DNA from 2 places in the Desulfosporosinus sp. genome. Region 2 is predicted to be linked to the other one. Evidence: predicted binding sites of a transcription regulator. Region 2 holds the regulator's gene; the other holds the start of a gene.

Region 1 (15,750 bases), on a different contig from region 2:
TGTACGTTTAATTGCAACTCAGCAACCAGTGGCAAAAGATTTACGGAAGATTATCTCAGCAATGAAAATATCGACGGATCTAGAACGGATGGGGGATTTGGCAATTGATATTGCTAAGATCGTGCGGAGGATGGAAGGACCTTTATTAAAACAGCTTGTTGATATTCCGATCATGGCGGAAAAGGCTCTTGGAATGATGAAACAAGGTTTAGAGGCTTATGCAAGTGAGGATATGGAACTCGCCAATGATTTAGCAGTTCAAGACGACCAAGTCGACCATCTGTATAAAAGAGTCCTGCGAGACTTGTTAGTTATCATGATGGAAAAACCAGAAGTTTTAGATCAAGGTATGTACTTATCCTTTGTGGGTCGTTATCTTGAACGGTTTGCTGATCATGCCACTAATATTGGAGAAAATGTGATCTATATCGCGACAGCGGGCAGACAGGATCTTAATAAGTAATTTTTCTAGAAACAATATTTTTTGACCTTGTGGAAGTGTTGGTTTATACTAATAAAGGTAAACCATTGATATGAGGTGTAACGTTGAGGAAGAAAGTTGCAGTTGTCACTTTGGGTTGTCCAAAAAATCAAGTGGACAGCGAAGTAATGTCAGGATTACTGGCCCAAAATCACATATTTATTGAAAACCCAGAAGAAGCAGATGTTATAATTGTCAATACTTGTACGTTTATTCAGTCTGCCAAGGAAGAATCGATTGAAACAATCTTTGAAATGGCAAGTTTAAAGAAATCTGGCACTTGCCAGACTTTGATTGCGACAGGTTGTTTAGCTCAACGCTACGGTTCTGAATTAATGCAGGACATTCCTGAATTAGATGGTGTACTTGGAACGGGAAATATTGATGAAATCACGCAATTGGTACAGACCGCTGAAGGATCACGCACCTCCTTGATAAAACAAGGGACACCAGATTTCCTCCATAATGAGCAGATGCCTAGAAGGAGATCCACGCCGGATTATTTAGCCTATGTAAAGGTTGCCGAGGGCTGTGATAATTATTGTACCTATTGCGTCATTCCTCATGTCCGTGGGCGTTTTCGTAGTCGCACGGAAGAATCAGTGATACACGAAGTACAGGAGATGGCTGCTCAAGGAGTTAAGGAAATCCTCGTTATGGGGCAAGACACCACGCGCTATGGGCAAGATCTTTATAAGGAGTTCCGCCTTCCTCAACTGATTCGCAAGCTCGCTCAAATTGAGGGGATTGAATGGATTCGCTTAATGTATTGCTATCCGGAACGCTTTACAGATGAATTGATTGAAACCATGCGACAGGAACCTAAAGTCTGCAAATACATTGATTTGCCGTTACAACATGCGGACAATAAGATTCTAAAAGATATGAACCGACGCGGAACCATAGAACAAGCGGAAACTCTCATTGGAAAGTTGCGTAAAGCAATTCCGAATATAACCCTTCGAACAACCATGATCACTGGTTTCCCAGGAGAAACTGAACAAGAATTTCAAACGATGGTCGATTTTATTCAACGTGTCCAGTTTGATAGACTGGGAGTGTTTGCCTATTCTCAGGAGGAGAATACACCAGCCGGTCAACGGGAAGATCAGGTTCCTCCAGAAGTGCGCGAACAGCGCAGAGATCAGATTATGCAGATTCAACAAGAGATTTCTCGGCAAAGGCAACAGCGATGGGTTGGTCAAGTAGTGACTGTGCTGCTTGAGATGAAGCTGCCAGACGGGCGGTGGATGGGCCGAACAGAAGGAGATGCTCCTGAAATAGATGGGCAGGTCTATATCCCTGATACTCAGACCTCACTTCATGTCGGAGATATGATTAGAGTTCGCATTACGGAAGCGGATATCTACGATTTAATGGGAGTGGTTATCTCGTGAATTTACCCAATCGTTTAACTCTGGCCCGGATTATTTTAATACCGGTGTTTATGACCTTTTTATTGCTAAAGGTCCCTAAAGGTTATACACTGTTTCCCCATCAAGACTTAGTTGCGGCCGTGATCTTTATCCTAGCCGCTGCTACAGATGGCTTGGATGGCTATATTGCTCGCAAGCGGAATCAAGTTACGAACTTGGGCAAGTTTATGGACCCTTTAGCTGATAAACTTTTAGTCTCTGCTGCTCTCATCTCCTTAGTACAACTTGGAGAAGTGACAGCATGGATTGCTTGGATTATCTTGGCCAGAGAGTTTGCGGTAACGGGGCTACGAGCCATTGCGGCAGTAGATAGAGTAGTTATTAGTGCTAGTAAACTTGGTAAAATTAAAACAACCACTCAAGTCATTGCAATTTCTGCAATACTACTGAATGATTGGCCTCTTTCACTGATTGGTATATACATTGGTCAACCACTATTATACATAGCCCTGTTTTTCACAGTTATATCAGGTTTTGATTATCTGATTAAATCAAGGAAATTATTACGAAAGTAACTGAGCGAATTCAACTCTTAAGATGAACTTGTAACGCTAAAGAAGGATACGTGGCTTTCGACTTTAGTTGTTAATAAACTAGAAAATGGGTGCCTTTCTCTTAGGGAAGGGTACTTATTTTTTGTACATGCCGATACGCCACACCACTGATGAATGAAAAGACATTAACTTAAACTTATTTTCGGGGTAGAAAGTATAACTGTCACCAGTTAATTTTCTGGATTTCTAAGGTTACTTAAATTTTCCTTATTTGGCTATAAGTTATTTTTTCTGTCTGATATACAACGTGCTATAATGTCGGTATAGCATGAAGTGTAGCAAATGGAGGAAGATGTAATGACAAATCGCCGAATACTGCTGATCAGTCTAGTCGGTTTTCTGATTTTTGGAGGGTTAATAGGAGGCAAGGTTGTCTATCAGAAAACCTGGGTTGATGTATCTATTTTGAGTAAGAGTCAGCAAATTCCAGGTGTCGTTTCTGCTAAAGTTGTGAATAACAATAGCCTGCAAGAGATGATTGTGGTGACAGATAATCTGACCAACCTTCGTCAAGCTAGTCAAACACTTAAAGAATTATCAGATAATGCACCCATTAGATTCCAGGACCGAAGAAATGGCTCTCTTGAGAAACTATTTGGCCAAATTCAATTTGCCTTACAAGAAGGTATAGTACTTGGAAATTTTACAGAAATGGCTCAAAATGTGAGACTGCAGGCTGAAAAAGAAGGGGTTCAACTAGAATTAGAAATGGATAACGATGCTATTTATGTGATTCTTAATCAGGGACAAGCCCAACTGATTGAAGTAATCGAACGCAATGGACAGAACAAATTTTTACCGACTGAAAAGAGTGATATCTAAATGAGAGGGGGAACGTGCGTATGAAAATTGACATATTGATAGGTGTAGGTATAGGAGTTTTCGCCTTTTTAGCAGTTTTGGGATATAACGTATTCCCCGTCGGTTTACTTCTTGTAACAGCCTTTTTGGTTTGGAAATTTGTTATATCCCGTCAAATCTTAAAAACCGGTAATGGGGTGGCCATAAGCACCACGGGGGTTGAATTTGAGGACATTGGAGGCCAGAGTGTTGCTAAAAAAGAACTACAGGAAGCTCTGGACTTTCTGATCTATTCTGATCGTATGAAAGCTTTAGGAATTCGTCCGCTAAAGGGAATCCTATTGTCTGGTCCGACAGGGACTGGGAAAACCTTATTAGCTAAAGCGGCAGCAAGATATACAAACTCAGCTTTCCTCTCGGTATCAGGGAGTGAATTTGTAGAAATGTACGCCGGTGTGGGAGCTGAACGTGTGCGAGGCTTGTTTCGCAGAGCACGAGAAATGGTGCGTAAGGAAAAGAAGACGAGTGCAATTATCTTTATTGATGAAATGGATATTTTGGGGGCGAAGCGTGGAAGTAATGTTTCCCACCATGAATATGATCAAACGTTAAATCAACTACTTATCGAAATGGATGGGCTGAAAGCAGATAAAGGCGCTCACATTCTGGTTATGGCAGCAACCAACCGCCCGGAAGCCTTAGATCCAGCCATACTTCGTCCAGGGCGATTTGATCGACAAGTTAAAGTTGATCTTCCAGATAAAGAAGGTCGTTTAGCTATTCTAAAAATACACACTAAAAATAAGCCCCTGGCAGAGAATGTACGCTTAGAGGAAATTGCCCATGAAACCTTTGGGTTTTCAGGTGCTCACTTAGAGAGTGTGACAAATGAAGCAGCTATTCTAGCTTTGCGTGAGGAGGCTAATGAGATTAGTGAGCATCATCTACATGAAGCCGTCGAGAAAGTGATGCTAGGGGAAAAACTTGACAGGAAGCCAACGAAAGAAGAATTGCGTCGTATTGCTATCCATGAAAGTGGACATGCAATGCTTGCTGAGACAGTTCGTCCGAACTCGGTTTCTCAGGTTTCTATCCGTTCACGAGGAAACGCTCTTGGATACGTTCGGCATTACCCAAAGGATGATTTGTATCTTTATACACAGGCAATGCTAGAAGAACAGATTATGGTAGCCCTAGCGGGAGCACTTGCAGAAGAACAGATACTTGGCACTAGAAGTACCGGTGCTGCAGGTGATTATGAACAAGCCTTAAACCTCGTTGAAACGATGCTTCTCGCAGGAATGTCACCTTTAGGAGTAACGGATGTCTCTCGCTTGAATGCTGAGCAACGCGAGCCAGTGACCAAAGAAATTTTAGCAGAACTTGAAGAACGAACGATGAAGATTATTAAGGAAAATAGGCAATCCTTATTAGGAATTACCCAGATTCTTGAAGTAGAGGAGACTCTCAGTGGTGAGATGTTGCGGTCACATTTAAAAACAGTAGCCTAAACGTTGCCCTCCTATGGTATTAATCTACTATAGGGGGGCTTACAATTTAATAGTTTGTTAGAAAAAGAAGGATATTTTCCAGTTAGATCAGAAATAATTAATCATGAACAAGATCGTAGTTTAAGGTTCGGTATGTAGTGAGAAACTACGAATATCGAACATTAAACTACGTATTTGCGTTGACTATAGGAGAGTGATAAACTATATGAAGGCTGAAATTGTCTCAACTGGGACTGAGTTATTACTTGGAGAAACCCTCAATACGAGTACTCATTATTTGACAGGAAAACTGTCGTCTCTAGGCATTGAGGTAGATTATCATACAACGGTAGGGGACAATTCCCAACGTTTAGAACAGGTTCTGCACAAAGCAATAGAGCGGTCTGATTTACTGATTACAACGGGAGGATTAGGCCCTACTGCAGATGATTTGACGAAGGAACTGGTTGCTAAAGTTTTGGATTTGAAGATGGAGAAGGATTCTGTTAGTTTAGAGCAGATTAAACAGTTCTTTGACCGCCGAAAAGCTCCTATGCCTTCTAGTAATGAGAAACAGGCTTTTTTTCCTGAAGGCTCAAAAATTTTACCTAACCCTATAGGGACAGCTCCAGGTGCTATTATTGAAAAAGGCGGTAAGACCGTTATCATATTGCCAGGTCCTCCGTTTGAAATGGAACCCATGTTCAATAATTATGTCTGGCCGGAATTAGCACGGATTGTCGGACCCAATGCCGAACGGATGAATGAGCGAGTTATAAAAGTCTTTGGAATCGGAGAATCAGCCCTTGAGAAAGTTCTCGATGAATTAATGGATCTTCCGAACCTTACCTTGGCTTTGCTAGCTAAACGGGCTGAGATGCACATTCGCTTAGTAGCAAGAAGTACGAAAATAACATCTGGTGAGGCTTTGAAAGCTTTGGACGAGGTTGAAGAAGAAATTCGTCGCCGCTTAGGAAACAAGGTATTTGGTCGTGATCAGGAAACTATGGTCGGCATTGTCGGGCAAGCGCTAAATAGTCAGAATCTGACTATTTCAACTGCTGAGTCCTGTACTGGGGGTCTTCTCGGTGCTGCGTTTACACAGGAACCGGGGAGTTCTAGGTTCTATCTAGGTGGAGTTGTGAGTTATTCTAATTCCTTAAAAAGAGGTATTCTGGGGGTGAGTGAAGAAAGCCTTAAAGCTTTTGGGGCAGTGAGTGAAGAGGTTGCCAAGGAAATGGCAGAAGGAATTCGTTCTAAGACAGGATCAAATCTGGCTATCTCAACCACGGGAATAGCTGGGCCGGATGGAGGTAGTGATGAAAAGCCAGTAGGACTGGTTTATATTGGTTTTGCAACATCTAAGGGTGTTCATGCCCAGAAATTTCAGTTCTACGGTGAACGGGAGTCTGTTCGTCAGCTAACCGTTCAAGCTGCCCTCAATGAGGTACGCCTCCGCCTCCTATGTAAACAGTGAAAGGAGATTACAACTAGGTGATGGTTGAACGCTTAAAAACCTTTGGAGATATACAGTTAAGTAAACCACTCTTACAAGCACTATCGGAAATGGGGTTTGAAGAGCCTTCACCGATTCAAAGAGAAGCAATTCCGGTTGCTCTTCACGGTGTTGATCTAATCGGTCAGGCTCAGACAGGAACTGGTAAAACAGCTGCATTTGGAATTCCAGTTACAGAAAAGGTCAATTCTAAATTCCAAGCGGTACAGGCGCTTATAGTTACACCTACACGTGAACTGGCAATCCAGGTGTCGGAAGAAATATCAAAAATTGGAAAGCATAAACATGTTAAACCACTGCCGATTTATGGGGGCCAGCCCATTGATCGGCAGATCAGAGCCTTAAGGATGGGATATCAAGTCGTGGTTGGTACTCCTGGACGATTACTAGACCATTTGAATCGAGGGACACTTCGTTTACAACATGTGAAAACGGTGGTTCTCGACGAAGCAGACGAAATGCTGGACATGGGCTTTATTGATGACATCGAGAGTTTGCTAAGGGAGGTCCCTGCTGAGGGACGGCAAGTTTTGCTCTTCTCAGCAACTATGCCCCCGGGAATTCGAAGATTAGCTCAGACTTATATGAATTCTCCACGCTCTGTAACGGTCAGCCGGGATGAATTAACTGTTCCGTTGATTGAACAGGTTTTCTATGAGACTCGAGAAAGTATAAAAGTAGATGCTTTAGGCAGAATTATTGATATGGAGGATATCGGACAAGGGATAATTTTTTGTCGTACAAAACGTGGAGTGGATGAGCTGGTAGTGGCCCTTGAAGCTCGGGGATATTTTGCTGATGCTTTACATGGAGATTTAAGCCAGCAACAACGGGACCGAGTCATGAAACGGTTCAGAGATGGGAAATCTGAATTGTTGGTAGCCACGGATGTTGCGGCACGAGGCTTGGATATTAATAACGTTACCCATGTTGTTAACTTCGATATCCCTCAGGATCCGGTATCATACGTGCATCGGATCGGGCGAACCGGGCGTGTTGGTCGTAAAGGGCAGGCTATAACCTTGATTTCTCCAAAGGAATACCGACAACTTCGCTTAATTGAAAATCTGATTAAAACAAGAATCCGACGACAAGAGCTTCCGTCCCTGGCCGACATAAGTGAGCGACAAGCAGAAAACCTTAAAAACCAACTCATTAAACTAATGCAAAGTAATCACTTAGGTAGTTATCGAGCAATTGTCGGAGAATTACTTCAGGAATATGATTCCATAGAAGTAGCAGCTGCGGCCTTGAAGTATGCCATTGAGGGAGCGAATGTCGAAGAACTCGATGATAAAAATTCGGATGAACGTCTTTTTGGAAACACCGGAGCAGCAGCAGGTATGGTTCGCTTTTTTATCAATATCGGGAGAGTTCAACAAATCCGTCCTCAGGATATTATCCGTTGGATTGCAGATCAAAGTGGAATTTCTGGAAACAGTATTGGAATGATAAATATTTATGATAAGTTTACGTTTGTTGAGATTCCTGAAAAATATGCTTCTAGAGTTCAGAGTTGTATGCATCAAACAATGATTAAAGGACGCAAGGTGAGTGTCGAACCAGCAAAGGCACGTGAAAACTCTGGCTTTTAATAGATTTATAAGCGGTTCAAAGCTAATCCTAACTGGGTTAGCTTTTTGAACATAACAGAGTTCTAAGTACAAGGCATTGTAGGGGCAATTCATGAATTGCCCCTACTCGATTTCTTTGTTAATCTACTAAATTGTCAGATAATTTGTTATGCTGTCGGCAGATAATAAACAAATTGACAAGTATTGAGGCGTACATCTATAATAAGAACCGAACAGATGTTTTGCTGAAGAATGAACTATTTGATGAGTCATGACCAAGGATGAGGAGGGAATAGAATGGCCGAAACGAATAAGCTAAAAGCACTTGATATCGCACTTGCTCAGATTGAAAAGCAGTTCGGTAAAGGGTCAATTATGAAACTTGGGGAATCTTCCACGGATAGGATGATTGATGTCATCCCTACGGGATCTTTGGCGATAGACCTTGCCTTGGGGGTTGGAGGGGTGCCCAGGGGACGGGTCATCGAAATTTATGGACCAGAATCTTCAGGAAAAACAACGGTAGCACTACATATCATTGCTGAAGCTCAAAAATTGGGCGGAGCAGCGGCCTTTATCGACGCAGAGCATGCCCTGGATCCTGTTTATGCCAAAGCATTAGGGGTTAATATCGATGACTTGCTTGTTGCACAGCCGGATACAGGAGAACAAGGGCTGGAAATTTGTGAAGCCCTTGTGCGCAGTGCCGCGGTGGATGTGGTTGTCGTCGACTCCGTAGCAGCCTTAGTTCCCCGAGCCGAGATAGAAGGGGAAATGGGAGACAATCATGTTGGTTTGCATGCTCGTCTAATGTCTCAAGCCTTACGTAAGTTGACCGGATCCATCAGTAAAAGCAATACATGTGTAATTTTCATCAATCAAATTAGAGAAAAAATTGGGGTTATGTTTGGTAATCCAGAGACAACCACGGGTGGGCGTGCTTTGAAGTTCTACGCCTCAATTAGAATGGAGATACGTCGCCAAGAGGCCATTAAACAAGGGCAGGATGTTATGGGAAATAAAACCCGGGTCAAAGTTGTTAAGAATAAAGTTGCGCCACCGTTTAAAATAGCTGATTTTGATATTATGTACGGAGAAGGTATTTCACGAGAAGGAAGTCTTGTCGACATAGGTACAGAGTTTGAGGTCATCGCCAAATCGGGAGCTTGGTATTCCTATAATGGAGAGCGCTTAGGGCAGGGGCGCGAAAATGTTAAAGAATACCTCAAGCAACATCCAGAGGTAGCATTTGAAGTAGAACAACGAATCCGTGCCAACTTGGTCCCTGTAGCTGCCACAACAACAGCTGAGGAAGATGGTACCCTTGACGAGTTCTAAACCCCGCAGAACCGCTAAGGAAGTCGCGCTAGATTGTTTATCCCGTCGAGCTCTAACCCATTATGAATTAGAGACCCGTCTTAAAGAAAAAGGGTATGAAAGCTTGGAGATAAATGCTGTGTTGGAAAAACTCCGGGAATGGGGTTATCTTAATGACCAAGAACTTGCTGTAATGTATTCCAAAAGCCGTCTTAAGCGTTACTCTCGGCGACGGGTTCAACAAGATATGCATAATCGTGGATTAGAACCTGAATTAATCGAACAAGCCTTAGGACAAAACTATTCAAGTGATGAAGAGTTCGAGCAATGCCTAACCCTCGCAGAACGTTGGTGGGTACAAGAAGCTAAGCGTTGGGAGCATAAGATCGACGTTGAGAAGACAAAGAAAACGATACCCCGTGAACTATGGCTTCAGCAAAAAATTGCTCGCAAGCTAATTCAACGTGGGTATCCCTCGGATATGGTACGAAATGTACTTTCACATATTCAGGACAACCAGGGCGAATAGAATGGTATGGTTGTACACTTTAGTTGAATAAGCTCACTTAAGAGGCATAGTTAAGTGTATAGAATTCACTCATTTAGGACAAGCTTGACATTGGTTGCAAATGATATTAAAATCTTAACAGAGACCTGTCTCTGTTAAGATTTAACCTTTAAAGGTTTTCTTATAGATTTCGTTGTAGTTAGCTAAAATATGGGTTTTTTGACTAGCGAGCGAGAGTTGTAGGAAACAGGGAAAACAACCTGTTTTAAAGGTTATGCTTAGAGTGACTGGTTTTGGAACCAGTTTTTTTTATGTAAAATAATAAAAGATTAAAAGTTTAAAAAAAGGAGGTGTGTAGACGTAATGATGGAACTAGTTATTACCGGGTTAATTTCCGTATTAGTGGGATTAGGTCTAGGTGTCTTAGCAGGTTGGCTTTTTCGCAAGAATACAGCTGAAAAGAGTATTGGATCAGCAGAAGAAGAAGCAAAACGGATCGTTGAGAATGCCCATTCTGCAGCTGAAAGCAAGAAAAGAGAATCTGTAGTTGCGGCTAAAGAAGAAGTCATGCATATTCGCAATGAAGTAGAAAAGGAAACTCGGGAACGGCGTAATGAACTCCAACGGCTTGAACGACGCTTGCTTCAAAAAGAAGAGAGCTTAGATCGTAAAATTGAGTCATTGGAACGTAAAGAGGAAAACTTGCACCGTAAAGAAAACGAAGTAGAACATCTAAAAGAAGAGTTGAATCAGATCGTTGGCAAGGAGCAAGCTGAATTAGAACGTTTATCGGGTATGACCTCAGAAGAGGCCAAACAATTGCTACTTAAACGTGTTGAAGAAGACGTTCGTTATGAATCTGCAATTCTGATTAAGGAAATTGAGACTCGTGCCAAAGAAGAAGCGGAGAAAAGGGCAAAGAATATTATTGCCTTAGCGATACAGCGATGCGCAGCGGATCATGTAGCAGAAACAACTGTATCTGTTGTTGCATTGCCAAGCGATGAAATGAAAGGACGGATTATCGGTCGTGAGGGGCGTAATATCCGTACTTTGGAAACCCTGACAGGGATTGATCTTATTATTGATGATACTCCTGAAGCTGTCATATTATCAGGTTTTGATCCTATCCGTCGCGAGGTTGCGCGTATTGCTTTAGAAAAACTCATTGCTGACGGACGAATTCACCCAGCAAGAATTGAAGAGATGGTGGAAAAAGCTCAGAAAGAAGTCGATCAAAAGATTCGGGAGGAAGGAGAACAAGCGACCTTTGAAACTGGTGTGCATGGATTGCATCCCGAGTTGATTCGTTTGCTTGGTCGACTAAAATTCAGAACCAGTTATGGACAAAATGTCTTGAAACACTCAACGGAAGTATCTCATTTAGCAGGATTAATGGCTGCTGAGTTAGGTGTAGATATCCAGCTTGCTAAACGGGCAGGTTTGTTGCATGATATCGGTAAGGCCGTTGATCATGATATGGAAGGGACTCACGTGCAAATCGGAGTCGATTTGGCAAGAAAGTACAAGGAATCTAGTGATGTTACCCATGCCATTGAAGCACATCATAACGATGTAGAGCCTAAAACCATTGTTGCGGTACTTGTTGCTGCGGCTGATGCGGTTTCTGCGGCTCGACCAGGGGCGCGTAGAGAAACTCTCGAAACGTATATTAAACGCCTACAAAAACTCGAAGAAATTGCTGAGAGTTTTGAAGGAGTTGAAAAATGTTTTGCTATTCAGGCTGGACGGGAAGTTCGTATCATCGTTAAACCCGATAAAATTGACGATGTGCTCGCTCCTCGCGTTGCCCGTGAGATTAGTAAGCGGATTGAAGAAGAACTTGAGTATCCAGGACAAATCAAGGTTGTCGTTATCCGTGAGACTCGGGCAGTTGACTTCGCGAAATAATTATTAATAGTAAAATGTTGAAATCAGGCGATCCATTGGGTCGCCTGATTTTTTTGCTATCCATAAATGACCAATTCAATTTTGGAAGGTTTGAGCAGGAGTTCGATGCCCAATGCCGAATACTATGCAAGATAAGACATTGTTTGAAACTGGTTCAGAACGATGGATCAGAAATACCTACATACTTGAAGTGGGTGCTAAAAGCGGACAGAGAGGGCTGAAAACAGGAATGTTAAGTAATTTACAATATAAAGATGGAGGGCGTTTACAAGATGGAGTTGGTTTACTCACCTCAATCTTGACGAGATATACGGAAGTAGGATCGGTTCAATATTGGCGTGAGGAACATGCGCTTAAGTTTAAGTTTATGGTTAATCAAGCCCAAGATGACACCACTCTCCATGAACTCCTGAAACCTGCTTTAGAGATTTTTCATCAACTCGAAGGGCAAAGAATGCGAGTTTTTGATATTGCCAGCCGGAGCGAAGAAGGCGTTAGTGTGATTACGATAACCCGTGATGTTGATAGTATGAGTCAGCGAGAAGTTGGACTCATTGTTGAACTCTTAAAGGGAGCCTATAAACACCATTTGATCTATGATCAAATATATTTGCCCCAAGATGAACAAATCTATCAGGAAGAAATGATAACTCAAATGCTGTCTTCCATTCAGACCATCGATGTGAAGAAGAATGTTGTTGCTTTGCGAGAAGATGATAAGGTATTAGTCTTTAAAACCTAGTTGCTCTATTCTAGATGACACCTCACTTGAAGTGGGTGTTTACTTATAGATCAAGGTTATGAAGTGTAAGTTTTCTGATTATCTTAACGAAATATTGGTATCCTATAACTATGAATTAGTTCGGGTATTGGAGGGAGTTATTTATTTGTTACGCGTACTTTTTATTGGAGATATTGTAGGGAAGCCGGGAAGAGAGGCAGTTAAGCTGTTTTTAAAATCTGTACAAGAAGAACACAAAATCGATGTAACCATCGCAAATGGTGAAAATGCTGCTGCTGGAAAAGGAATAACTAAAGATATTGCTGATGAACTATATAATAACGGAATTCAGTTTATGACAATGGGAAATCATGTTTGGGACAATAAAGAGATAATGAATTTTATTGATCGTGAACCAAGACTTATTAGACCTGCTAATTACCCTGTTGGAGCACCAGGGCAGGGTTACGGATTTATACGTGCCATGGGTAAAAAAATTGGCGTGCTTAATCTTTCAGGACGAGTATTTTTACCACCTCTTGAGGACCCCTTTAGTGGAGCAATACGCTGGATTAATCAGCTTAAACAAGAAACTCCCATTATAATTGTAGATTTCCATGCCGAGGCTACTTCGGAAAAAGTTGCTTTGGGCTGGTTTCTTGATGGGAAGGTCAGTGCAGTTCTGGGCACCCATACACATATTCAGACAGCGGATGCTCGCTTGCTTAGTCAGGGTACAGCATATATAACGGATGTGGGCATGACTGGACCAAGAGACTCTGTTTTGGGAGTGAAAAAGGAAATAATCATCAATCGCTTTTTAACTCAACTCCCTGCGAAATTTGAGTTAGCAGGTGGTCCAATTCAAATGAATGCTGTCGTTATAGATATTGATGAAGATACAGGAAAAGCACAAAAAATCGAAGCGATTCAATTATTAACCGACGCTTAAAAAATCTGAAAATTCTTCCTATAAATAGAGGATTTTGTCTGCTCGTTCTCGAATACATATATTCTAAGTTGTGGTAATACTTGTAAATGAATTCGAGCAGGAGGATGTATTATGGAAGTATTAAAAGTCTCAGCAAAATCAAGCCCGAATGCGGTTGCAGGAGCTTTAGCGGGGGTACTTCGTGAAAAAGGCGGTGCTGAGCTGCAAGCTATTGGAGCTGGTGCTCTAAACCAAGCTGTAAAAGCAGTCGCTATTGCTCGTGGTTTTGTGGCTCCAAGTGGAGTGGATCTTGTTTGCATTCCGGCCTTTACTGATGTAATGATTGAGGGAGAAGAAAGAACAGCTATTAAATTAATAATTCAGTCACGTTAAAAATTATTGATACAATAATAAATCACCTGTCTGCTCTATACTTAGAGTAGGCAGGTGTTTATTATAATTTCAAGTATTTTCCAAATGTATCAGAAAGGAGGTTTTTACCTTATGAAATATCCCTATATTATTGACGGACATTGTGATAGTTTAATTCATTTTGTGAATGGTGAAAGGACATTGCAAGATCCCACAGAAGGAGGGCAATGGGATACGCCTCGCGCAAGGTCGGCAGGAGTAGCTCTTCAGTTTCTAGCAGCTTATATCGAGGCAGAGTATAAACCATTTATGGCCACAGCACGGGGCTTACAACTAATTGAAGGAGCACTTAGATTGCTGACTGATCATCCAGAGCAAGTATTTCTAGTTATAGGTAAGCAAGATCTTAAACGGATCCCGGACCCCGGACGTATAGGTATCTTGTTAAGTGTCGAGGGAGGAGAAATTCTAGGTCAAAACCTCTTCATGTTAGACATAATCTATCAACTGGGAGTGCGAGCTTTGGGCCTTACTTGGAATCAACGGAATGCATTGGCTGATGGTGTCGGCGAGGCAGATACCCGAAGTAGGTTAACCAATTTAGGGCAAGAGGTTGTTCTGCGTATGAATACACTAGGAATGCTTATTGATGTGTCACATCTTAATGAAGAAGGGTTTTGGCACGTCTTAGATTTATCAAAGGCTCCTGTCGCAGCAACTCATTCTTGTGCTAAGGCTTTGTGTAATCATCCAAGAAATTTATCGGATGAACAACTGCGTACTTTAGCGAAGCATAAAGGGGTTGTAGGGGTCAACTTTTATCCACAGTTTTTAAAAGAATCCGGCCCTGCAACGCGGGAAGATGTTGTTCGTCATATTTGTCATATTGCTGAAATAGCCGGAGTGGAGACGGTGGGTTTAGGTTCAGATTTTGACGGAATAAGTGAAGTCCCTGGGGGACTGGAACATGTTGGGGAGTATTCCTATCTAATGGACGATTTATCAAAAGCTGGGTTTTCTGTTAAAGAAGTTGAATTGATTGCAGGGGGTAATTTTATGCGTTTACTCTCGGACGTGCTAAAATAGATGACGTAGATAACAGTAGAAATGAGGTTATAACGTGCAGGTAGTAGCTTTATATGAAGTAGACTTACATTGTCATACGACTGCCTCCGACGGATCATTGTCCCCAGCGGAACTTGTTCGTTTAGCAGCAGAGTTGGGCTTAAAAGGCTTAGGAATTACAGACCACGACACAATTAAGGGATGGAATGAGGCCGAGGAAGCTGCCGCCCACTACAAACTACAACTCCTAAAAGGAATCGAGCTCAGTACTGATTGGTTAGGAAAAGAGGTACATATCCTTGGCTACGAGCTTGATAGCTCATCTAACTATCTTAAGGATAAATTAAGAAACTTAGGGGAGGCTCGTCAACGACGAATGCTGAAAATCCTAGAACGTTTGAGAAACCAAGAGGTTGACATTTCTGAGGAAGCTATTCGAAAATATGCTCAAGGAGATTCCATCGGTCGTCCGCATATAGCTCAAGCACTAATGGAAAAGGGTTATATTCGAGACATTCAGGAAGGTTTTGAGCGTTACCTAGGCGTTGGTGCGCCGGCTTATGTTCCACGCTTTAAATTAACTCCCGAAGAAGGGATTGAGCTAATCCGAAAAGCGAAGGGTGTACCGGTGCTTGCCCATCCTGGGATGCAACGCCTTGAGGAAGGGATTCCCGCCTGGGTCGAAGCGGGTCTTAAAGGGATCGAAGTATTACATTCAGAACACAAAGCTCAGGATGTAACTAGATACAAGGCTCTTGCTGAGCACTATAATTTACTCATGACAGGAGGTTCGGACTTTCATGGAGAAGCCTGTAAACCTGGAGTGGAGCTTGGACGCTGGGGGGTGTCACTCAGGGTTCTTCAGGAAATCAAGGAATTAGCAAAGTCCAATTAACTAAGAAGGTTTGGAGTTTTTCTTTTTTTGGGTTTAAAATGCGTTTTCCCGGCATAGACTATTATTATTGATAGAGCCGAGGGGGCGTAATGATTGAATTCAATGGACGAAATAAAGTTACTTAGGGCTCGTGTTGGAGAATTAGAGCAACGTGTCGAACATTTAAGAGTAAGCCGTC
Region 2 (15,750 bases):
ATTAGTCCTGGAGATATTATTGTTTTTCATCCACCGCCAAGTGCTCATGCCACGGATGACTATATTAAGCGAGTCGTGGGTTTAGCAGGGGATAAAGTTGAAATACGAAATAAGAAAACCTATGTTAACGATCAACCTCTTTATGAACCCTATTTATTTGAAACATCAATGAAGGATTTCGGTCCAATAGTGGTTCCCAACAATTCGGTCTTTGTTATGGGAGATAATCGCAACAACAGTGCGGACTCTAGAGAATGGGGATTTCTACCCGTCGAAAATATTACTGGAAGAACTCTTTTTCGATATTGGCCAATAGATCAAATAGGAGCTCTTGCCCGTTAGGTGGGAGCTTTTTTCGTTTTTACGCATATACTTTTATAAGTTGCACCTTTATCCCGAGAGGCTAGTTTAAAATTTATGGGACAGTGAGCACATACTGGTTTACTTTACTATCTAACTACTTATTGAGAGGGTGGAGTATTGTGGATGATCACAAACTAAACGTCGTTCTTCTTTTTGGCGGTCGCTCAGGTGAGCATGAGGTTTCATTAAATTCTGCACGGTCAATATACAAAGCAATCGACCGAAACCGTTACAAGGTTGAAACCATCGGTATTAGTAAACAAGGCCAATGGTTTTGGGGTGTCTTACCAGAAACTCTTTTAAAGGATGGATTTCCTGAACCAAATGAGTCCATTCAGGTTAATCTGGTTATTGATCCAACCAACCCACGTTTTATGTCTTTAAATGGGCATACCCTCCCAGATCAAGGGAAGTTTGACCTTATTTTTCCGGTCCTTCACGGTCCTTTTGGAGAAGATGGAACTCTTCAGGGTTTACTTGAAATGGCTAATGTTCCCTATGTAGGTTCAGGGGTATTAGGATCCTCTCTTGGTATGGATAAAGATCGTATGAAAGCGGTTTTTCTGGAAAAGAATCTGCCCTTAGCCCGCTATGTTACTCTTTTGCGATCTGAATTCCTCAATGGTCCGGAACAATGTCTGAACGAGATTGAAGAAACGATAGGTTATCCATGCTTCGTAAAACCTGCCAATTTAGGATCTAGTGTGGGTATTTCTAAAGCTCATGATCGTGAAGAGTTGATGGAAGCCCTGAAGACCGCAGCTATCTTTGATCGCAAAATCGTCATAGAAGAGACCATCATTGGTCAAGAAATAGAAGTCTCAGTCCTGGGAAATGATGCGCCTATAGCGTCGATTCCAGGGGAAGTTTTACCTGCGCAAGAGTTTTATACTTATGAAGCAAAATATTCAAACATTGGATCCAGTCTGTTGATTCCAGCTGCCTTAGAGGACTCAGTGATTAAAGAATTACAAAGCATGGCTATTGAAGCCTTTCGTGCAGTTGAAGCTAACGGATTAAGTCGAGTTGATTTTTTTGTAACGTCTAAACGTGAAATATTTGTTAATGAGATAAATACCTTACCAGGTTTTACGGAAATTTCAATGTATCCTAAGCTTTGGGAGGCTACTGGAATACCCTATCCTGAATTGATTGACCGTCTAATCTCTTTAGGCCTGGAACGGTTCAAGGACAAGCAAATCAGCAAAATCTCAATCTAACTTAAAGCAAAGATAAAAGCCGGTTTTCCTCAAAAAGGAGAACCGGCTTTTTAATTACTTAGAAAACATAAGGTAACGACAGTCTGAGCAAACAAAAGAAGAACATAGACTATTTTTTTGAAGAAATATAAAGGTAATAAGGTTAACTTTTTTGTCTAGAGCATATCTTGTTATAAGTGCCTTATATCTTAGAGAGAACGGAAAACACCAACAACTTTTCCTAAGATTGAAACATCTTGAGAGTAGATCGGCTCCATTGCAGAATTCTCCGGTTGGAGTCGAATGAGCGTTCTTTCTTTATAGAAGCGTTTTACTGTAGCCTCATCACCAATTAAGGCCACAACAATTTCGCCATTGCGAGCCTGATTCTGTTGACGGACGATAATGTAATCCCCATCTAAAATTCCTGCTTCAATCATGCTCTCTCCTTGCACACGAAGCATGAACATGTTGTCCTGGCGAACAAAATCAGCCGAGAGAGGAAAGGTACCTTCGATGTTTTCGATAGCTGTAATAGGCTGGCCGGCTGTAACATGTCCTACAATTGGGACTTGCACTACGTTCTGAATATGGAGTACTTCACTAGAACTATCCAGAATCTCGATTGCCCTTGGCTTGGTAGGATCACGTCGGATATATCCTTTTTCCTCCAAAGTCTGGAGGTGGCCATGCACCGTAGAGCTAGATAGCAGGCCAACAGCTTCCCCTATCTCCCGAACGGCAGGTGGATATCCTTTTTTTCGTATTTGATCCTTAATAAATTCCAAAATCTTTGTTTGTCGCTGAGATAAATCCGGGTACATAAAAAAACACCCCCATCTATTAAGGAATATTGTACCATTCTTCTCGAAAATGTGCAAACAAATGTTCGTTAAAAGCAAAACCATAAACCTATAAATGTAGAGTAGGAGGAAACTATGAAATTTCCCTTTAACTTATTTCGAGGATTTACACAGTTGTGCATTCTGATTATTATAGGGATAGTTTCTTGGCAGGTAATCCATCGTCCACCGAACATATCTCCAGATATTTATCCGTATTTCAGTTCAATACCTCCAACACTAGTTAAACAATGTCTAGAAGAAAAAAACAGATCTTCGTTTATCTCCTATGAGGACTTGTTAGCAATACGTTCGACAATTCCACAAAGAGAGGCCCAACCCCTAGTTGACCAACTTAATGCTAATGTTCCTTTCTCAGATCTAAAGTGGGGTGTACTCCGGGAGGAAACAGTTAAGCTTGTGGGAAGACATCGTGAAATTCTTAAGCAGTATTCCTATTTCCAACCAAATCTATATCATTTTCCGGTCATCGGAAAGTATTGGTTCGAAGATAGTTTTGGTGCTGATCGAGAAGGAGGAGCACGCAGACATGAAGGTACGGATGTATTTGGAAAAGAAGGTACGCCCGTCGTCAATATTTGCGGGGGGATAATCGAACAGCTTGGTTGGAATCGTCTGGGAGGAGAACGTGTGGGTGTACGCGGAGACGATGGGAATTACTATTATTACGCACACCTCCAATATATTTCCCCGGAACTTTGTAAAGGGAATCGAATAGAAGCGGGGGAGCTAATTGGAGGGATGGGACATACAGGAGATGCTTTAACGACACCCGATCATCTTCATCTTGGTATTGAACTCCCTAACGGGCAATGGATTAATCCCTATCCTTTTTTGGTAGTATGGCAAATTTGGGAGGAAGGAAAATAGCCATGTTCTGCTTAGAGATTCATTAAGCTTGCCTCTATTCCCTAAATTAGTTATAATGTCGTTGTTTATAGTTACAAAAAGAGGGGTTATTGTGAAACAACCTAAACAGCGATATTCGAGAGTTAAATCTAAACTTAAGAGAATGACGATATCCATTCTAACCATTTTTATTTTATTAGTGTCAGTTCATTATCTAAGTACAGCAAACCTCAACCCAGTGATCAAACCAGCAATCGCTGAGACAAAACAAGATATACCGAAGTCAAATTCAATTAAAACAAATCTTTCAACGCAAGACTTGAGCTATGTCCTTATTAATCCTGAGACAAATCAAATTTTGAAATCCCATAACCCAGATACCCAACGAGCCCCTGCCAGTACGTTAAAACTAATCACTGGGCTTATAGCAATTGATGTATTAAAAACGACGGATATCATAAAAGTCGGAACGGAAGTAAATGTTGAAGGCTCTCGACTAGGACTCAGACCAGGTGACCAAATATCCGTGCAAAACTTATTAACTGCCCTTTATGTTAATAGTTCTAACGATGCAGCTGCAGCTTTGGCGGTGAAAATCAGTGGGTCAATTCCAGCCTTTGCTCAGAGAATGAACGAATATGCGGCTACTCTTGGGTGTCAAAATACTCACTTTACAACCCCGCATGGAATGCCCGAACCAGGCCAATACACTACAGCCAATGATCTGAGTAAAATTGCCCTTCAATTTATCGAGAATGAGGAACTCATGGGATTTGTTCAAGAGGTCAGCGCTCATGTCCAATGGACTGACGCGGAAGGGATATTACATAATGCCTATTTACAAAATACAAATCGACTCCTTGAGGTTTATCCTGGAGACAAAGGTTTAAAAACGGGAACTACGACAGAAGCAGGACAATGTCTGGTAACTTATGTCTCACGACCAGACGGAGACTTATTGCTGGTCTTATTGGGAAGCAAGCAACGCTACGAAGATACTATTTTATTACTCGATGAGACCTGGGCTGAGCAGCGTCCAAAAGCTGCTCTGAAAGGGCTAGCTAAAGATCCAAGATCCTTAATTTTGAGTCCGGGATTGTTTTAGCTAGTATTCATAGGACTTATTTATTTACTTGATCACAGAAGTTTAATGGAGGATTTGAAATTTGAATAACCTTGGAGATTCCTGTATTTTAGAGGATCGTGTATGTACTGAATGCGGTGATTGTGATGTTTGTGATTTAGATCCGACGAAACAATGTGATGATTGTTGCCAGTGTATTAAAACCCCCGAGGGGGACTATGCAGAAATTGAGATTGACGATGTCCTATTAAATACCGAGGATAAAACAACGGATCACCCGCATAAAGGACCTAACACGAGCTATAAGATTAAAACAAAGGGCAATTCAGTCCGTTGACTTAATCATTTCACACACCCGTTGATTTTAAAGAGGAAAAGCTCGAAGAATCGTTTGAAAGCCAGTTTAAGACTGGCTTTTCCTATGTTCCTGAATAATTCATTTCATTTCCTATGTATATGTAACGGTATAATATAATTGAAGAGGTAGACACTAAAAAGGGTTACAATGTAATGGAGAATCATATCCGAATAAAGTACATATCCCAAAAATGTTGACCTATATGGTGTTTGAGAACTAAAGAAGAAAAGGAGATACCATGACTAAAGAAAATGAAATAAATGCAACCGGATGGAACTTAGACAATAGTTATGCTCGTCTGCCAAAACTGATGTTCACTAGTCTCAAACCAACTGCTGTCCAGTCCCCAAAGTTGATCATTCTCAACGAGCCTTTGGCATTAACCCTTGGTTTGAACCTCCAGGAGCTGGGTAGCAAAGACGGGGTAGCGGTGCTAGCCGGTAACCAGGTTCCAGAAGGCTCGTCTCCTCTTGCTCAAGCTTATGCCGGTCATCAATTTGGACATTTCGCCATGTTAGGGGACGGACGAGCTTTGTTGCTTGGTGAGCAGATCACTCCTCAGGGTGAGCGGGTTGATATTCAGCTCAAAGGTTCAGGCCGAACGCCATATTCTCGTGGAGGAGATGGCCGAGCGGCACTTGGACCGATGCTCCGCGAATACATTATCAGCGAAGCAATGCATGCACTTGGTATAGCAACCACCCGCAGCTTAGCAGTCGTGACAACCGGGGAGTCTGTATTCAGGGAGACAGCCCTGCCTGGTGCAATTCTGACCCGCGTAGCGGCCAGTCATCTCCGGGTCGGTACCTTTCAATATGTTGCAAATTGGGGCAGCGTTGAAGACCTCCGGGCCCTTGCGGATTATACCTTGCAACGACACTTTCCTGAGGTTGACGATGTAGAGAACCCCTATCTTTCCCTGCTTAAGGAAGTAATCAAACGTCAAGCAGGACTGATTGCTAATTGGCAGATAGTTGGTTTTATTCATGGGGTGATGAACACCGATAATATGGTACTTAGCGGAGAAACCATAGACTATGGTCCTTGCGCCTTTATGGATATCTATGATCCGGCTACTGTCTTCAGTTCAATAGACGTTCAAGGTCGTTATGCTTATGGCAATCAACCAAGTATAGCTGGGTGGAATCTTGCACGGTTTGCCGAAACTCTGTTACCCCTACTCCATGTCAATGAGGAACAAGCTGTCAAGATTGCTCAGGAAGCGATATCAAACTTCACTGAGTTGTATAACTGTAATTGGCTGACAGGAATGAGAAGGAAATTGGGATTATTTAATGAAGAGTCAAAGGATGAATCTCTCATTGAAGATCTGCTCAGTATGATGAAGAAATATCGTGCTGACTATACCAATACGTTTAGGGCTTTAACGTTTGATAGGTTGGAGGATACTGCTCTATTTGGCACTAAAGAATTTTCTCAGTGGCTTGAGCTATGGCACGCGAGACTAGGCAGGCAGCAGGAACCGCAAGCCTCTTCCCATCAGCTGATGCGAAACAGCAATCCGGCGATAATCCCTCGTAACCATCGGGTCGAGGCAGCCTTAGATTCGGCAGTGAAACATGGAGACTACAGCGTCATGGAGAAGCTTCTCAAGGTTCTCTCAAGCCCCTACGCACATTCCCCAGAACAAGAGGATTACTCTGCATTACCTGAGCTCTTAACTCAACCTTACCGTACTTTTTGTGGTACCTGATCTCACATAAAAGCATTTAAAGAAAACCTGGCTTCGCCGAGCCTTAGCGAAAGCGAAACCGTTGGTTGCACTTATGCTACAGACGAAGACACTGTCTTCGCACGTATTAGCCTTCTCGCAGTATGCAACGAAGTTATACTTTCTGCTAAGTAAGATAAGATAAAATGCTTGCCTCTTTTGCTCGGAGGCAAGCATTTAACTATGTAAAGATCATTGATTCTTAACGTTGACACAATAATTAAAAAATTTAAACTAGTCAAAAGAGTAAGACTTTGAGAATGTGTGAACTATCACTATCTTTTACGAATTCGTTCTGCTATAATTAAAATAGGAAAAGAGTATACAATAATTTAATATTGAAGGGGGAATAAATAATGGCTGAAACAATTTTTACTTGGTTTTTAATAGTCCTGTTGGTTCTATTAGCAATTGCAAGTGTTAAATTTATAGTAACTTCATGTTATCAAGTCTATAAAAAGTTCCTCGTAACCTTCGGACACAAACGCGGATCCTTATCGAAATCAATTGAAGTATAGCGGATCAAACAAGAACTTTGTTCATACGCTATTTAGATTACAAACACCATTTTTCGTGAGAAAAGTGGCGTTTTTTTGCGTAAAAGCGACCAATAAGGTCGCTTTCGTAGTGTCAGGGTATTTAAAGTTAGTAATTATCTATAATACGTTCAAGATAAACATAATTGACATTCCGATGCCCAAAGTAGCAATAATATTACGGCTTTTGTAAGCCACAATAGCAGCAGCTATACCCGCGATCAGGTAATGGTTTTGTAAACTAATATCTAAATATCCCTGTGGCAGGAGTAATGACGGTACAATTAAGGCAGTCAATATTGCAACCGGTACATATTTAAGCCATCTGTTTAACCAGGTTGGTACCCCCGTAAACCGAAATAAAACTAGAGCACCGATCCTGGTAAAGTATGTTACTAAGGCCATTCCCATAATAATATAAATAGCTTCACTACGCATGGTTACTACCACCTTCTAATAATCCCCCCATTAAACTGGCTATTAAACAGGCGATAATAATGTACCATTTACCGGGTAAATATAGGGCAGCTAATACAGAGACTACTGCAGCCATACCGAATACAATTAAACTCTTGCGGTCTACCAATAACGGTATCAGAAGTACCAGAAACGTGGCCGGCATGGCGAAATCGAGTCCCCAAGTTAGAGGGTCTGATATGTAACTGCCTAAGACCACCCCGGCTACAGTAGCCAGAACCCAAACCAGATAAAGAGTAGTACTTACGGTCAACTGATAGAGCATACTGTATTTAGCTTTGTAAATTCGGCTAATGGTCAGAGCATAGGCTTCATCGGTCAGAAAGAAAGCCAGAAATGCTTGAAGGGAAAAGGGTAGTTTAGTCATATAGGGTGCTAAAGATGACCCCATAATCAAGTGGCGCAAGTTTACCAGTAAAGTAGTCAGGATAATAATTCCCCAACCCGTAATGCCTGCCCCCAGCATGGTAATGCCAATGAATTGGGCCGCACCGGCAAAAACAAAGATTGACATTAAAATAGTTTCTAAGCCCGACATTTGTGCTGTAAGCCCCATTATCCCGCAGGTGATACCAAAGGGCACTACCCCTAGGACGACAGGAGTGCACTCACGGAGTGCAATCCATACCTCTTCCGCTAGTTCGTTTTTACCTGAGAGCAGATTTGATAGCTGCATAATCCTTCCACCTATCTCTTTATGTTTTCTCAATCTTAACTAGTTGGCAAAACATTGTAAATATCCAATTACCAATATATAATCATAATTGGATATTAATTAAGGAGAAATGCCAAATGGACATATCCAAACATTTAAATAGCTCGGAACTGGATTCCTCGGATAAGCAACCTCTCTATATGCAAATTGCCATACTCATTGCTGATAAAATTAGAAGACAAATCCTGCAGCCGGGTACGAAACTTCCCCCTGAGCGGGAATTAGCTGAACTATTCGCTGTAAGCCGCACTACGGCTATCAATGCATATCGCCACTTAGAACAGCAGGGGTTGGTATGGACAAAAGTGGGCAGCGGTACATATGTAGCGCAAGCACGTGAAGTTGAGTCATTATCCGAAGTTCCCTGGCCTCAACTGTTTACTGCCTATCCCCAAAATCCCATAACATCAATCTTAAGGGATCTCGTTTCGACTCCTGCGCCAGGAACTATATCTCTGGCAGCAGGTATGCCTGATCCGGCCCTTTATCCTATGGAAACCTTTACAGAGCTGTTTAACCGCAATATTGGCAAGACTGACCCTGCCCATTTTGGACATATTCCTACAGAAGGTTATACTCCGTTGAGAAAAGCAATCGCCGTAATGTTAAGCGAGAAGGGCATACCCACTTCGACGGAGAACATACTCACTCTTACAGGATCTCAACAAGGCTTATATTTATTAAGCAAAGTAATACTAGAGCCTGGCGACTATGTTGTGATGGAAGCACCGACGTTTATCGGAGCTATTCAAGTTTTTCAGGCTGCAGGTGCTAGGGTATTAAGCCTGCCTTACTCTGAAAAATTATCTCTGGAGCTGTTGGAGGACTTTCTCATACGCTACCGGCCAAAATTATTATATATGATACCTACTTATCAAAACCCCACCGGCAGAGTTTTATCAGAACATGATCGCCAGGATTTGATTAAACTTGCCAAACGTCATCGACTGGTTATTGTAGAAGATGATCCCTATAGCGATTTGTGTTATGCCGAACAGCCCCCGCAGGCTCTTAAAGCTTTAGATTCCTACGGGGGAGTGGTTTATCTGGGGACGTTCTCTAAAATTCTCTTCCCTGGTTTACGTACAGGCTATCTTGTAGGTCCGCCGATTTTAATTAATCGGCTTGCCCTTGAAAAACAATTCGTTGATCTACATTCAAATAACATAGCCCAATGGCTTGTGACCATGTTCTTAAACGAAGGGATGCTTCCTCAACATTTGACCACGGTGCGTAGGGAATATAAAAAACGCCGAGATACAATGGCAAAAGCTCTCCAGCGTTTATGTGCACACCAAATTGAGTTTAACTTACCCCAGGGAGGTTTTTTCTTTTGGTGTAAATTAAAACAAGCAGTCACTTCCCAGCGGCTCCTACAAGAAGCTGCAAAGAACCGAATTTCCTTTGTGCCTGGTGAAGCTTTCCATACAGTACCCACTCATGACAAAGAGTTTCGCCTTTGTTTTACGACTCACAATGAAGCAGTTTTGCTAGAAAGTGTACAGCGTTTGTCTAAAACCTTGATACAAATATCAAAAAAGACTATAGATAGCGATGAACAATCCTGTTCCATATGGCCGATTATTTAACTAACCACTAACCAGACTGTTTGTTCATTGCCAGCATGATGGGTAGTCTAAGGTATCAAGAGGTTGTATAACAGTGAGGTCTCTTACTATAAAAAGTAGGGGACCTTTTTCCAATAAAGAGATACAGGTTTCCCCATATTCTGCAGAACAATTATGAGATGATTAGGTCAGCATATAAGAACCAAAGTAACCAGACCGATAAGACTTGGAGGAAGGATGAATTAATTGAAAAGAGTAATCAGTGTTTTAACGGTATTGTTTGTAATATGGCTCGGATTCACCTTATATTTTATAACTAAGCATTCCGTAGTAGGTAAAGAAGCGAAAATTAACAAAACAGTTGAATTTGATGATGTAAGTATTCATCTGAACAGTTTGGTGCTTTATAACTTTGAACGTAAAGCACCCATTCTTGATACTAATGAAACTGAAAAGTTCAAATATAAATTGCTTTCAGCGCTTCCGAAATCGTTGGTAATGCCATATTGGAGAATAATGTATTTATATAGCAGCCCTTATGAAATAGACAATAAAAGCTATACGACGGCCCTTTTTGGCAAATGTGAGTTCACACACCACATCAATGACTCGACAGAATATAATGAGTCTGAAAAATACAATGGGTATTTTGAGGATCACATAAGTATAAATGTTGTAGATTCTATGGGCGCTGGTTATAGTTCGGGTGGTAGTAGACTCTATGAAGATAATAGTCATGAATTGGGTTTTTCTGTAAGAGGCCGAGATCTTCCAATTGAACGGATACAAACAGGAATGAAAGTAATTATAAAACACTTAGACAGCGAAGAAGAGAGAGAATTTGTGATAAATTCGGAAGACTTCATCAAGTATCGGCACAATGATTCATTTAGAAAGAAGTTTCCTTTTCAATTACGATTATAGGTTATTGTTTACTTATTACGAAGCAAAAACGCTTGGTTCGATCTATAAATAACTGTATACTTTTTATTTAGTCAGTGGTACCATTTGTAGTTGATGTGGAGGTTTCACCGAAAGCCCAGCCTGTAACGAATACTATTGCGCTGAGGTACGTTACTCTACTCCACGAAGTTTACTAAGGCCCCCCACTTACAAGAAGTAGGGTCTTAAAGACTGGATAAAGGGAGTTGGAATTATGATCAGAGTTTGGTTGTTTTTTGCTATGGTTATTATCTCAATTATGCATTCAGCACTTACGCACTTCATGGTGGTACCCTTCTTTAACAATTTCGTGGCTAAATGCTTGGTACTAGGTATAGTTTTCGGATTAATAAATTTCTTAGTAGCGGAACTGTTCTCTCGGAGACTCGATAAACTCACTAAAATAAATAAGCAACTAAGAGTGAAGCTTAAGACCGATAATCTAACCGGAGTACTTAATCGAAGAGCTTTTGATGAGGATATAAAAAACTTGGAACATAATGGTTCATACGCATTAATATTTATTGATATTGACAATTTTCGAGATTTTAATAATAGGTTTGGTCACGATGTTGGAGATAGCGTATTGGTTAAAGTTGGACAAGCAATTCAGGCTAGTGTTCGTACAACCGATCGAGTATACAGATATGGTGGAGAAGAAATAGTTTTACTTTTAAGGGACTGCAATAAAGCGAACTCTTGGAAGATGGCCGAAACGATCCGTTCCAAAATTAGTGAGCTTGATAACGGCTCATACCCACAAATTACGATTTCCTTAGGGGTTTCAAGTTATCCGGAAGATGGCGAGACTATTCATGATCTTATTGTGGCTTCCGACCAAGCACTCTTAAGGGCTAAACAAAGTGGTAAGAATTGTACTATTTTGTGCTAATCCTTACGACAAATTGAAGGAAGATAACTAATTAGTTATTGACACGTATTTATAGTTAGTTATATAATTTTCTTGTCGAAATATACAAGAAAAAGGTGACTATCAATGAAGAAAAAGATCGCACTCATAGTTTCAGTTCTTTTATCCTTCACTCTCCTTATAGGTGGTTGCGGCCAAAGCCCGAGCCAGTCACAAGGGACTAAAGAAACAAACCAGCCGCCCTTGCGAGTTGGACTTGTGCCTAATCAAGCTCCAGATAAGATTAAAGCGCAGTATGAGCCTTTTCGTCAATTCTTATCTGACACATTGGACATGCCTGTTGAACTCTTCGTTGCCTCCGATTATGCAGGAGTCGTAGAAGCGATGGCAAATGATAAACTCGATCTAGCATACTTTGGTGGTCTTACTTATGCGCAGGCAAAACAAAGAGCTAATATCCATCCAATTGTAACGGAAATCGATGAGGAGACACAAACCTCAAAATACTATAGTTTAATTATCGTTCCCGCAGACAGCCCAGTTCAATCCACAGCTGACCTCAAAGGTAAAGTCTTTGCGTTTGGAGATATTAGCTCAACCTCTGGCTCCTTGTATCCTCGCTTCATGCTTGATGAAGCAGGGATCAAAGTACCAAATGATCTAGAGAATATCCTATACTCCGGTGGCCATGATGCGACAGCTCAAGCGGTTCAGAATGGGACGGTGGATGCAGGGGGAATCGAAGGCCGTATCTTGAACCGACTTATTACTAATAAAACCGTCGACTCCAGTAAGATTCGAATCATTGATAAACATCTTGTCGAGGGATATCCATGGGTTGTTCGAGATAGCCTAGATAAATCTCTCGAAGAAAAAATCATCAATTCCTTTCTTGAAATGAATGATCCCGGACTCCTTACCCTAATGAGAGCTAAGAGTTTTACCCGAGTAACTGAAGCAAATTACACTGAAATAGAAAAAGAAGCGAATCGACTCGGCCTAATTAACCCTAACAAATAAGAACCAGCTTGGCAGGAACCTCATTCCTGCCAACTTATATTATGGAGGCTATTATGGATATCATTCTCGCAGAAGGACTTTCGAAAGTTTACCCTAACGGACAAGGACTTCACAATGCTTCCTTTTCCGTAAGCAAAGGAGAAATCATAGGTATCGTCGGCCCCAGTGGTGCAGGTAAATCAACCTTACTTCGCTTGCTTTGCGGGGCTATTTTCCCTAGTGAAGGGAATCTAACGATCCTGGGTCAAACTATGAGCCATTTAAATCGCCAACAGCTTCAGACCTTGCGAGGCAAGATTGCTACGGTATATCAAAACTTTAATGTTATTCCCTCCTTGGATGTGGCAAGAAACGTTTTCATGGGAAAGGCTGGTAAAATGTCCTTCGCTTCAGTGGTTCGAGGAACCTTTCGCCTTACCGCAAAAGAGGAATCCGAGATTGAAGAGATCCTAACCACCCTCGGTATTGAAGATAAGCTCTATGAGAGATGCCAAGAACTCTCAGGTGGACAACAACAACGTGTTGCTGTTGCCCGAGCTATTTATTCAGGTGCGGAACTGATTTTGGCAGATGAACCTATAGCTTCAGTAGACCCTGCAACTGCTGAACTTATCCTACAACTATTTCAATCCCTTAATAAGCAAGGAAAAACAATACTTCTTAGTTTGCACCAAATTGATAGTGCTCTTAAGTATTGTTCTAAAATATTAGCTTTTGATCATGGTACCATAGCCTTTAACGGATCTCCCGAGGACTATTGTAAAAGTGACGTCAGTAAAAAGCTAATGCGAAATTTCCCCGAGAGGGGGGTAAAGGTCGTATGAAGCACGAGAAATCCAGCATCCTTAATTGGGTCATTACGGTAGTCATCCTGGGAATTGTGATTATCAGCGGAATTGATACAAATTTTTCTCCCAGTGAATTTTTAGATCCCGGGAATATTAAGGCCATGACTCGTTTTACAGGTGGTTTATGGCCTCCAGAGACCAGTCCTGTCTTTTTGCATACTGTTTTCGAATTACTATTAGAAACCGTCGAAATTTCCATAGTCGCTACAGTCTTGGCCATTTTTTTCGCTCTACCGCTCTCGCTTTTTGCCATGAGGCCCCGGGGGGAAGAATATTCAAGAAGGGTTTATGGAAGCGCTTTATGGTCTTGGCGTTGGGGTCTATATTATTTATCCCGTGGTGTTTTAGCTTTGCTTCGAGGTGTTCCAGAATTGATGTGGGCTCTTATTTTTGTTGTGGCGGTTGGGCTGGGCCCCTTTCCCGGGGTTCTAGCGCTAATGGCTCATGGCACAGGAATTCTCGGCAAATTATATGCTGAAATGTTCGAATCTGTTGACCAAAGACTTGTGGAAATGTCCCGTGTGGGAGGCATGGATGATCTGAAGATCTTGGTTATGACGAGAATCCCCTTAACATTGCCCGTTTTCCTTTCCTATACTGTGTTTCGTTGGGAGTGTAATATGCGATCCGCTACGTTACTGGGATTTGTGGGAGCGGGAGGCATCGGAACCCAGCTCATGATTAGCATGAAACTCTTTATGTATCAGGAAGTTTCAACTTTGATTATTACAATATTTCTTTTAGTGGTTCTCGTTGAGCTTATCGGGCAATATTTAAGAACACGAGTATTGGATCAAAAAGGTGTACCCTGCCGAACTCCGACTTCATAACTTCACTTCCGTTCAACATTTGTTATGTGTGAAGTGTAAAGACCATAAGTAATTTACCTAAAAGCGGCTGAGGATAATCCTTAGTCGCTTTTGGTAATTCTTATTTATAAACGTGAATAAGATAGCTATGGAGGAGGGTGTTTTATATGAGCCCGATGATTAGGCATATTGTACAGCGGGGAGAAACTCTATTTCTTATTGCTAAGAAGTATGGACTAACTGTAAATGTGCTTCTGGCAGCTAATCCTGATATTAAGAATCCATCTCTAATAATACCAGGGCAGGCAATACACGTTCCTAGTTTACGTAAGACCATTGTAGTCCCTCAAGAGAACTATGACTATAATAAAATGATGTCTGATTTAGATGCTCTGTCAACGGTTTATCCTTTCATTAAAGTAAGTACTATTGGAAAGTCCGTGTCAGGGCGTTCTATTCCTGCAGTTCAGATTGGTAAAGGTATTAAGAAAGTTCATTATAACGGATCGTTCCATGCCAATGAATGGATAACAACTCTTCTATTAATGAAGTTTCTAGAGGTTTATGCTAAAGCTTATCGAGATGGAAAATATATCGGACATTTTAATGTAAAGAATCTCTTTGAGCGAACATCTTTATGGATTGTCCCGATGGTCAATCCGGATGGGGTTGAACTTGTGCAAAATGGCATTCAGCCCACTGATCCACTTTATGATACAGTCATGAGGATAAACCGTGGCTTAAGAGACTTTAGGGGATGGAAGGCTAATCTCCGAGGTGTTGACTTGAATGATCAGTTCCCAGCTAGATGGGAAGTAGAAGTAGCCAGGCGCTCAGGTTTGGCCCCAGCTCCTCGCGACTATCCAGGCCCGTCACCCCTCTCAGAACCGGAATCAAGAGCAATGGCCAATTTTACTCGTTCTCACAATTTTCGTTTGGTGATTGCTTTTCATACACAAGGTCAGGAAATCTATTGGGGTTACAGAGGGTTAGAACCAGACGAATCAATTCGTATTGTACAAAGATTCGTGGAAGTAAGCGGCTACAAATCTATTCGATACGTCGAGAGTGATGCCGGGTACAAGGACTGGTTTATTCAAGAATGGAGACGCCCGGGATTCACGGTGGAATGTGGACGTGGAACAAACCCACTTCCAGTTAAACAGTTTTGGGACATATGGGGTAAAACTATCGGTATTTTTTTAGTAGGATTGGATGTTTGATTAGATTTCTTGAGATTTTTATGTGGCCTTGCACTTCTTAATCAAAGAATAAATATTATGGATTAAATTGGTAAAGGGAGTGCTGACAATGCATATGATGTTTCATACCGTAAAGCGAGGGGATACCCTTTGGAAAATAGCTCATCATCACCACACATCCGTTCATCATTTGCTTCACATTAATCCTTCAATAAAGAACCCAAATCTGATTTATATCGGTCAGAAAATAAAAATTAAACATTAGAAATTCTATATTATAGAAGAAAGAAAAATTGAATCTGAAGTCTTCAGGG

What was found. Region 2 encodes LexA, which represses DNA repair genes until DNA is damaged. Its sites were predicted from a motif close to CNAACANNTGTTNG; they were not measured.
Region 1: the regulator LexA is predicted to act here: its motif matches at 8,083-8,096, upstream of recA (recombinase RecA).

What each region holds. Positions count from the first base shown of each region.
Region 1 covers NZ_JABZFS010000065.1:47,246-62,995, reverse strand. Annotated here, with positions in the region: gene phoU (phosphate signaling complex protein PhoU) at 1-463, shown strand, start outside; gene rimO (30S ribosomal protein S12 methylthiotransferase RimO) at 547-1,878, shown strand; gene pgsA (CDP-diacylglycerol--glycerol-3-phosphate 3-phosphatidyltransferase) at 1,875-2,432, shown strand; gene HGJ98_RS14680 (hypothetical protein) at 2,769-3,293, shown strand; gene HGJ98_RS14675 (AAA family ATPase) at 3,314-4,783, shown strand; gene HGJ98_RS14670 (competence/damage-inducible protein A) at 4,989-6,239, shown strand; gene HGJ98_RS14665 (DEAD/DEAH box helicase) at 6,257-7,873, shown strand; gene recA (recombinase RecA) at 8,150-9,190, shown strand; gene HGJ98_RS14655 (regulatory protein RecX) at 9,168-9,698, shown strand; gene rny (ribonuclease Y) at 10,041-11,588, shown strand; gene HGJ98_RS14645 (hypothetical protein) at 11,701-12,330, shown strand; gene HGJ98_RS14640 (TIGR00282 family metallophosphoesterase) at 12,476-13,261, shown strand; gene HGJ98_RS14635 (stage V sporulation protein S) at 13,373-13,633, shown strand; gene HGJ98_RS14630 (dipeptidase) at 13,745-14,698, shown strand; gene HGJ98_RS14625 (PHP domain-containing protein) at 14,733-15,572, shown strand; gene HGJ98_RS14620 (translation initiation factor 2) at 15,675-15,750, shown strand, end outside.
Region 2 covers NZ_JABZFS010000013.1:58,839-74,588, reverse strand. Annotated here, with positions in the region: gene lepB (signal peptidase I) at 1-342, shown strand, start outside; gene HGJ98_RS02365 (D-alanine--D-alanine ligase family protein) at 483-1,583, shown strand; gene lexA (transcriptional repressor LexA) at 1,772-2,386, opposite strand; gene HGJ98_RS02355 (M23 family metallopeptidase) at 2,501-3,295, shown strand; gene HGJ98_RS02350 (D-alanyl-D-alanine carboxypeptidase family protein) at 3,387-4,379, shown strand; gene HGJ98_RS02345 (hypothetical protein) at 4,441-4,695, shown strand; gene HGJ98_RS02340 (YdiU family protein) at 4,955-6,430, shown strand; gene HGJ98_RS02335 (hypothetical protein) at 6,805-6,966, shown strand; gene HGJ98_RS02330 (AzlD domain-containing protein) at 7,105-7,422, opposite strand; gene HGJ98_RS02325 (AzlC family ABC transporter permease) at 7,415-8,137, opposite strand; gene HGJ98_RS02320 (PLP-dependent aminotransferase family protein) at 8,254-9,765, shown strand; gene HGJ98_RS02315 (hypothetical protein) at 9,991-10,668, shown strand; gene HGJ98_RS02310 (GGDEF domain-containing protein) at 10,901-11,578, shown strand; gene phnD (phosphate/phosphite/phosphonate ABC transporter substrate-binding protein) at 11,684-12,577, shown strand; gene HGJ98_RS02300 (phosphonate ABC transporter ATP-binding protein) at 12,631-13,401, shown strand; gene phnE (phosphonate ABC transporter, permease protein PhnE) at 13,398-14,255, shown strand; gene HGJ98_RS02290 (M14 family zinc carboxypeptidase) at 14,402-15,457, shown strand; gene HGJ98_RS02285 (LysM peptidoglycan-binding domain-containing protein) at 15,546-15,701, shown strand.